Regions from separate parts of the Serratia sp. ID 25-353 genome, predicted to be linked through region 1. Evidence: riboswitches for the same ligand, from Rfam matches in the RefSeq annotation. Region 1 holds a riboswitch; the other holds the start of a gene.

Region 1 (4,411 bases):
TCATAAACTCCTGAAAGTCTGCTCCTTGCCAGCGGGCGTGCACGCCGCCGTTGATGATATTCATGCAGGGCACCGGCAACAGGTTGGCGCCGATGCCACCCAGATAACGATACAGCGGCAGTTGCGACAATTGCGCCGCGAGGCGGGCGGCGGCCAGAGAAACGCCGAGCAGGGCGTTGGCCCCCAATCGGCTCTTGTTCTCGCTGCCGTCCAGCGCGATCAGCCGGCGGTCAATCTCCGCTTGTTGGCGCACATCCACCCCGCGCAGCGCCTCATTGATCGCCGTTTTGACGCTGTGCACCGCCTCCAGCACGCCTTTGCCGCCGAAACGGTGCGGATCGCCGTCGCGGTGCTCCACCGCCTCTCGCGACCCGGTGCTGGCTCCCGAAGGCACCGAAGCCCGGGCCACGACGCCCCCCGCGCTCATGTCGACTTCGACGGTTGGGTTGCCGCGCGAATCCAGGATCTCTCTGGCGGTTACGTTTTCAATCTCATAGCTCATGGATGATCACCTCATTCTAGGGAGTAGGCACGTGCTTTATCAGCACGTCGATCGACAAATGGTTGATGAATTCGAAGCCGAAGGAGGCAAAGACGCCAAACGGTCGGTTCTGATGGCCGAGTAGCAACAGATCGATGCCTTCGCGGGCAATCAGGGCTTCAACGTCTTTGAAGCGATGGATGCTGACGATTGCGCGCACCTCCAAGGGGATTGAGCAGTCTTCCACCAGGCGGCTGAGCATGGCTTTGGCGGCGATCACCTCGCTGGACTGGCGATCTTTGGTCAGCGAATCGCTGAGGTAGTCCAGCTCGGCATAGTCGGCGCTGATGTGCGCCACGGTAATGTGCGTATTCATCTGCTGATTGAGGTGTTCGGCATGGCGCAACAGCCGCCGGCCGTCGCGTTCATCCTGCACCAGCAGTAAAGCATGTTGATAGAGCGACATGACTTATCTCCCTGCGTTAGCGATCTGGAGGGTTAACCACGGTAAAACCTCTTTTTTCCGGCTCGTCATATCGGGCAGCGATACCTGACGAATGTCGAGCACCCGGTTTGACGAGAAATACAGAGTGGAGCGGCGGCGGGTGATATCGGTGACCAGCAGCGCGGTCATCTCCAGCCCGGCTTCCTGCTTCGCTTGTTCAAGCGCCTGTTGCAGGGCGGGCAACAGCGGATCGATGTCGCGCATGGCCCGCACTTCTATCTGCGACAGCAGCAGCGTGGCCTGCGCGGCGTTAAGTGGCATCGGCTTTTCTGCCGTCAGGATCTGCAGGATCACGGTGGCGCAACAGCCGACGGCGCGCACCCAGACATCGGGCGGGTTGCGGGTGACTAACGTGCCCAGCCGATGATGGTCGATAACGCCGACCACGTCGCTGTCGGGCAATGAGGCCGGCCCTTGTTCGACGTCGGTAAAATCGACCAGCCAGACTTTACGGTCACGAAGATCGCCTTTCAGCAGCGCAGGCGCTTGCACGCCGGCGGCGGCCAGTATGTAGCGGGTTTCCGGCGTCAGGTCGCCAAGGCGGAAAGCCACGGCCGGTTTGCCGAGGTGATTGAGCCAGTCCGCGACCACCAGTGCGCTGCAGATGCTGTCGCTGTCGGGATTTTTATGGCCGAAAACGTACAGGGGCATTTCCCGCACGGCGAGATCGGGCTGGGTCGGAAAAGGGGTAAGACGTGAGATTTCATTCATAGCGACTCCTGACATACCTGCCTAAAAATAAAGCGAAGTTGTATATCAGGCGTCATCATCCGGTTCGAGTGAACGCGGCGGTTGGGAAAGGTGGAACACCATCACCTTGTGAACGACTGTAGCGCAGCGCGGTGGCAAACGCAACGTCCGGCAAAGCTGGCGAGAATGCACAATCGGATTGATACTGAGTGAGTCTATGATGGACAAGGATATTTGCCGCTAACCGACGGAAACGCTGAACGGACTTACTGCCGGATCCGTGGGTGCCACAATGGGAGACAACATGCTCGAACCCTGCTTCCCCGAAAACGAAGCCGAACGCCTGTCGGTATTGAATTCGCTGAACGTGCTGGATTCGAACTCGGTGGAAAAACTGGATCGCATCACGCGGTTGGCGGCGAAATACTTCGGCGTGACCATTGCGCTGGTGTCGCTGATCGACCGGGATCGCCAATGGTTTTTGTCGCGCTACGGTCTGGATCCCCGGGAAACGCCGCGCAATATCTCGTTTTGCGGCCATGCCATCTTGCAACGCGAAGCGTTGGTGGTACCCGATACCGCCGAAGACCCGCGCTTTTTCGATAATCCGTTGGTGATCGGCGGGCCGCGGATCGGCTTTTACGTCGGGCAGCCGCTGCTGTCGCTCGACGGGTTGCCGCTCGGCACGCTGTGCATTATCGATAGCCAGCCGCAGCCGTTTTCCCCGGAACAACTGGCCGATCTGCATGATTTCGCCGCCGTGGTGGAGGAGTACCTGCAAAGCATTGAACGCCACGTCTATACCGAAAACCTGAAGTCCGACCTGCAGCGCACGGAGGCCCTGTTCGAACAGACCTTCGCCCAGGCGGCGGTAGGGATGGCGCTGGTTTCGCTGCAGGGGTATTGGCTGCGGGTAAATCCGCGCATTTGCGAAATGCTGCATTATTCCGAACGTGAGCTGATGGATCGCACCTTCCAGGACATTACCTATCCGCTCGATCTCAACACCGACCTGGAAAAGCTGCAGCAGCTGCTGAAAAATGAAATCAGCACCTATTCGATGGAAAAACGCTATTTCCGCGCCGACGGCTCGATCGTTTGGGTGCAGTTGACGGTGGCGCTCAATCGCTTGCCTAACGGCAAACCGGACCATTTCATCTCGGTTATCGTCGATATCAGCGAGCGCAAGGCGGCCGAGGCCGATCTGTTCGCGTTGCAGCATGAGCTGGAGGAACGCGTCGAAATTCGCACGCGGGAGCTGAACGTGGTGGTGAAAAAGCTCAACGAAGAGATTGAAACCCGGGTGCTCGCCGAATATCAGCTCAGTGCGGAGAAGGAGCGTTTGCGCGCCATTACCGACAACATGCCGGCCTTAATCAGCCAGATCGACGGCAATGAACGCTACCTGTTCGCCAACAGCGCCTACAAAACCTGGTTTGGTCTGGAGGAGTCCAGCCTCAGGGGAATGACGGTGCGCGATTTCATGGGAGAAAGCGTTTATCGGATAGCAAAACCGATGATCGAACGGGCCCTCGCCGGCGAAATGGTGAGTTTTGAGAATGAGCTGCAGACCCGGCAGGGGCTGCTGATGATCCACACCACGCTGGTGCCGTGCGAAGCTCAGGGCTTTTACATTCTCGCCATGGACATCACCGAGCTTAAGCGGCTGCAGCAGCGGTTGGAATATGACGCAACCCACGACATGCTGACCGGATTGACCAATCGCCGCGCGTTTCTACGCCGGTTGTCGGGCACGCTGCAGGCCTGTTGCCATCAGCGGCAGATGGCGCTGTTGTTTATCGATCTCGACGGTTTCAAGGCTCTTAACGACAGCTATGGCCATGAGTTCGGCGATCTGATCCTGAAGACGTTCGCCACATTGCTCAGCGCCTGCGCCGGCGAGCGCCACAGCGTCTCGCGCTTGGCCGGTGACGAGTTCACGGTGATCCTGTGGCCGTTGACGGATCCGCGGCGCGAAGTCAGCGAGTTTTGCGAAAACGTGTTGGCGCATCTGGCCAAAATTACGCAGATCGGGCCGCAGAAGGTGCGGCTTTCCGCCAGCATCGGCGCGGCCATTTCCCCACGCGGCGATGTGACGGAGGAGATGCTGTTGACCCGCGCCGACGGCGCGATGTATCAGGCGAAATCGGCCGGAAAGGGCACTTTCGCCATCTGCGAGTTGTGAGCGTGCAGCGGTGACCGTCTCCGGGTAAGTTGTTTTTCTTTTCCTGTGAGCAGAACTCCGGACTTATTGTATGGCGTCTAATCATCAACACAAAGACTGGCTCGAACTGCGACGCGATGACGAAACCGGCATCGAGAGCGTCAATGCCCACTTTCAGGGGCATGCCTACGATCCTCACGATCATGACGAAATGCTGGTGGGCGTCACGCAGCAGGGTTTGCAGCGTTTCAATTGCCACCGCTCATTGCATACCAGCCGGCCGGGGCGCGCCATGCTGATCGAGCCGGGCGCGGTGCACGATGGCCATGCGCCGCAGGCCGAAGGGTTTACCTATGCCATGCTTTATCTGCCCCAGCATTGGGTATCCGCCGCTATGCACCGCCGTGGAATGGGAGACGCCTCCGTGCTGGAAGGCGCCTTCCACAGCACGTTGACCGACGATCCGATGCTGGCGGCTGCGATACAACAGGCCTTTTTCTCGTTGCACCATAGAGAGGGGCGACTGGCGCGCGATCAAAGCCTGGACCATCTGCTGACGCTATTGTCACGG
Region 2 (4,411 bases), 1.4 Mb from region 1:
GCAGGGATTCGCGCAGTTTCAGCGCCGACAGGCTGAACAGCAGCACGGCGATGGCCGCCAGCACGCCGAAGATACCGCGCCAGTTCATCACCTGCAGCATAACGCCGCCCAGTACCGGCGCGACGATCGGCGCCAGGCCGTTGACCAGCATCAGCAGGGCGAAGAAGCGGGTCAGCTCATGGCCGGCGTACAGATCGCGGGCAATGGCGCGGGAAATCACCGCGCCACCGGCACCGGCGATGCCCTGAAGCAGACGGGCGATCAGCAATTGGTCGATGGTGGGCGCGAAGGCACACCACAGCGAAGCGCCCAGCAGCAGGATCAGCGACAGCAACAGCGGGCGCATGCGGCCCAGTTTGTCGCTGTAAGGGCCGAAAATCAGCTGGCCGACGCCCAGACCGAGCAGCCCGGCGGTCAGGCTGAGCTGCGCGGCGGCGGTGGAGGTATTCAGCTCGCCCGCCATTTCCGGCAGGGCGGGCAGGTAGAGATCGGTGCACAGCGGCCCCAGCGCGGCCAACAGGCCAAGCACGACGGCGTACACCAGACGTTGTCTGGCTAAGTGTTTGGTCATGGGAGATTAAGATTTCCTGAACAGGTGAGAAATGGCCTGCTGATACAGATCGCGCAGCAGGGACGCATCGGCTTTTTGCGTGGTAAGGATACGGTAACCGGTGCCTTCGCTCATGACGGCGATAAATTCCACCCGCGCGGCGATCTCCTCCGCGCTGAAATGGGGATACAGCCGCTGCAGATTGTGGCACACGTGGCGAAACAGCCGCGCTTCCGCATCGCTGAGCATTTTGGCCACCACCGGGTTGCGCGTGGCTTCGGCGGTCACTTCCAGCATCAGCATGTGATCGGTTTCGCTTTCGCCCGGCTGCTGAAACAGCGTGCGCGCCGCCAGCGTGCCGGCGATCAGGTTGATGTGATCGCCAAGGTTTTCCAGTCGCTGCATCTTGCTGGCGATGATGCGGTTGACGATCTCCTCGATAATCGCGTCTTTATTGGCGAAATAGCGGTAGATTTGCCCGACGCTGAGCTGCGAGCCCTGGGCGATTTCCGCCATGCTGGCGGCGTGGAAGCCGTGGCGGCGGAAGCTGGTTTTCGCCGCTTCGACGATCTGATCGCGACGGGCCTGCACCTTGGCCTGTTTACTGTCGTTGGGGGAGAGCATCTGCCCGATCCTTTGCTACGCGTGAGCCGGGTTCACATTTTTGGGTGTGAACGTTCATTCTCAATTGTAGTGTAATCGGCCGGAAAGACGCAAGATGAACGCGTGCTGCGGGGAAAAGGCGCTTAAGCGAACAGGTAGGATTTGATAAAGGCGGCGACGATCAGCACGCACAGCGCAACGGCAATCGCTTCGGCGGCGGTTTTCGGCAGGCTAAACATAGCGGTTTCTCATCCAGTCAGGAGTACTGGATGAGATTATGCGCATGCAAGATTAAGGAAACATTAAGGCTTAGCGCCCGTTGACCCACATCACCAGCATGAAAGCCAGCAGCGTCATCGCCAGCGATCCGGCCAGGTTGAGCAGCATATTGGCCAGCGCCCAGCCGAAGCGGCCATCCTGCATCAGGTACACCACCTCCAGCGAAAAGGTGGAGAAGGTGGTCAGGCCGCCGCAGAACCCGGTGGTGATCAGTAATTTCCAGGTGGGATCCAGATGCGTCATGCGGGTGAAAATCGCCATCGCCAGGCCGATGATAAAACCGCCGATCAGATTGACCATCAGCGTACCGAGCGGAATATGGGCGTTCAGCGGATTCATTTTCATGCTTACCGCCCAGCGTAAAACGCTGCCGACGCCGCCGCCGATAAATACGGCCAGTAAAGAGCTCAACATGGGGCAACTACCTTTCAATCAGAGAAATTCACGGGACTCGGAAAGGGACAGGCGTAACGCTACGCGCCTCTCTCCGAGAGGTTACGTAGACATCATCAGCCTGTGAAGGCGGTTAGGGAGGAATGTCATCTCCAGCGTGCCGCACGGCCTTTTTGCCGTACCCGGTGGATGTTACACCTAACGCCGCCTATTTTGTAGTATCGACAACCTGCGAGGTCACCCCATGGAAATCAGAACGGCGCGCCTGAGCGATCGCCAGGCTATCGCCGAATTAATGACGGCGTTGGATTATCCCGGCACCGAAGCGTTTCTGACGCAGCGGATGCGCCAACTGCTGGCGCATCCGGACGAGGCGCTGCTGGTGGCGGTGGAAGGCGAGCAGGTGCTGGGCGTGCTGTCGCTGCATTTTCTGCCGCAGCTGGCGTTGGCCGGCGACATTGGCCGCATCAGCTATTTTTGCGTCGACGATCGGGCGCGCGGCGCGGGGGTAGGGCGGCGGTTGCTGGTGGAGGGCGAGATGCTGGCACGCCGTCGCGGCTGCGATCGCTTGGAGGTCCATTGCCACAGCCGCCGCGAGCGGGCGCATGCGTTTTACCGGCGCGAAGGCTTTGTCGAAGCGCCGAAGTATTTTGCCAAATTATTAAACCAGTAAGTTAGTCGCCCGTCGGCGCCGCCGTTTCCAGCCGATTGCGGCCATTTTGCTTGGCCCGGTAAAGCGCGCCGTCGGCCGCTTTCAGCCAGTCCAGATAACCGCCCAGCGTGGGGTGGTAGTTGGCGATGCCGGCGCTGATCTGCAGCCGCAGCTGTGGCGCCTCTTTGAAGATAACGGCGTCCAGCCGCTGTTGGATGCGCCGCAGGACGATTTCCGCCTGTTCAGCGCTGGTGTTCGGCAGCACCGCGCCAAACTCGTCGCCGCCGTAGCGCCCGACGATATCCACGTTGCGCAAGCCGATCAGCAGCTCTTCCGCCAGCGCCGCCAGGGCTTCATCCCCCAGCGCATGGCCGAAGGTGTCGTTGATGGTTTTGAAGCGATCGATATCCATCAGAATCAGCGTGGCGTTGTCCTGGTAGCGGCGGCAGCTGTCGAACTGGCGATGCAGCAGGTGTTCCCAGTGGCGGCGGTTATACAAGCCGGTCAGTCCATCGCGGGTGCTGATGCGTTGCAGCTCCTGTTTCTTTTCCGCCAGCCGTTTGGCGGTGCGGTAGGTCACCAGCCCGAGCAGCGTCGGGTAAAGGTAGATCATCGGCAGGCACAGATAGATTTGTAGCGGCGTGCTGTGCGGGTGGAACGGGAAGCCGAGCAGCGCGCCGGTCAGCGCCGCCGTGGCCAATTGAATCGCCAACCCTTTGACAAACAGTATCTTACCGGCCGAAGCGATGTTGTTCATGCTCATCATCGACAGGATGACAATCGCCGGCAGCGCGTTGAACGCCATCATCGCCGCCCAGAAGCCGCCGAAGGCGGAGTCGATCAGCAGATTGCGGATCTCGGCTTTGAACGGATCTTTGGCGCGGCAGGCCAGGCGGTAGGCGAGATGCGGCCAGAGAAAACCGTGAAAGGCCAGCAATAGCCAGACCGCCGTGGGCGGGGCCAAGGGGTAGAGCGCGGCGCAAACGCAAATAAAGCCGAGCCCCAGGCCGGCGACGCGGGGCAGATAGGTGCGTTTGGCGAAGCTGAGGCCGGATTTTCGGGCATCGAAAATGGATGGAGCAATATACATCCGGCCTCTCCCTGATAAGTATCACGGCAGCGTATCATGCGGGTGATAAACTAAGAATAGTCTGGGATTCATGCCGCGGGGCCGCGTGGCATTCCTGCGACGGATCTCACTCTGTTACATGTTGCGGTTGTGCGAGCGGGGGGAAAGTCGCTAAATATTCGCAGGCAAGGTCAGTTTTTCTCGCTGTTCACGCAGCGCTCTATGATAAGAAGGTGAGTATGGAAGGTATCAGTATTACCAAACTTCTGGTGATTGCGGTATTGGTGATTTTACTGTTCGGCACCAGCAAACTGCGCACGCTCGGCGCCGATCTTGGCGCGGCGCTGAAAGGCTTTAAAAAAGCTGTGGGCGACGACAGCACGCCGCCGGCCGCCAGCAACAACACCGCCGAGAGCCAGTCCGCTCAGCAGAGCGTCGAAAAGAAAGACGTTTAACCCCGTCTGACGGCGCGCAATAAAAAACGGATGCCTTGCGGACATCCGTTTTTTGGCGTTTCCGCCGTCTTTAGCGTAACAAACTATTACGCGTTATTTCACTTCCATCCCTTTGGCCTGTAGATCGGCGTGGTAAGACGAACGCACGAACGGGCCGCAGGCGGCGTGGGTGAAGCCCATCGCCATCGCTTCTTCTTTCATCTCGTCGAACTCGGCTGGGCTGACGTAGCGCTGCACCGGCAGGTGGTGACGGCTCGGCTGCAGGTATTGGCCCAGCGTCAGCATGGTCACGCCGTGGCGGCGCAGATCGCGCATCACTTCGACGATTTCCGCATTGGTTTCACCCAGGCCGACCATCAGTCCGGATTTGGTCGGGATATCCGGGTGCGCTTCTTTAAAGCGCTCCAGCA

The links. Region 1 has a riboswitch for fluoride ahead of ACYF6X_RS08175 (DHH family phosphoesterase). Riboswitches for the same ligand answer to the same signal wherever they lie in the genome.
Region 2: it holds a riboswitch for fluoride, as region 1 does, so the genes downstream of both, crcB (fluoride efflux transporter CrcB) here and ACYF6X_RS08175 (DHH family phosphoesterase) in region 1, are expected to answer to the same signal.

The regions. Positions count from the first base shown of each region.
Region 1 covers NZ_CM139236.1:1,711,779-1,716,189, reverse strand. Annotated here, with positions in the region: gene eno (phosphopyruvate hydratase) at 1-502, opposite strand, end outside; gene ACYF6X_RS08180 (adenine nucleotide alpha hydrolase family protein) at 519-947, opposite strand; gene ACYF6X_RS08175 (DHH family phosphoesterase) at 951-1,697, opposite strand; fluoride riboswitch at 1,737-1,812, opposite strand; gene ACYF6X_RS08170 (diguanylate cyclase domain-containing protein) at 1,981-3,861, shown strand; gene ACYF6X_RS08165 (AraC family transcriptional regulator) at 3,932-4,411, shown strand, end outside.
Region 2 covers NZ_CM139236.1:3,064,183-3,068,593, reverse strand. Annotated here, with positions in the region: gene ACYF6X_RS14855 (multidrug effflux MFS transporter) at 1-571, opposite strand, end outside; gene ACYF6X_RS14850 (TetR/AcrR family transcriptional regulator) at 578-1,174, opposite strand; gene crcB (fluoride efflux transporter CrcB) at 1,463-1,846, opposite strand; fluoride riboswitch at 1,926-1,988, opposite strand; gene ACYF6X_RS14840 (GNAT family N-acetyltransferase) at 2,070-2,498, shown strand; gene ACYF6X_RS14835 (diguanylate cyclase) at 2,500-3,567, opposite strand; gene tatA (Sec-independent protein translocase subunit TatA) at 3,786-4,001, shown strand; gene lipA (lipoyl synthase) at 4,095-4,411, opposite strand, start outside.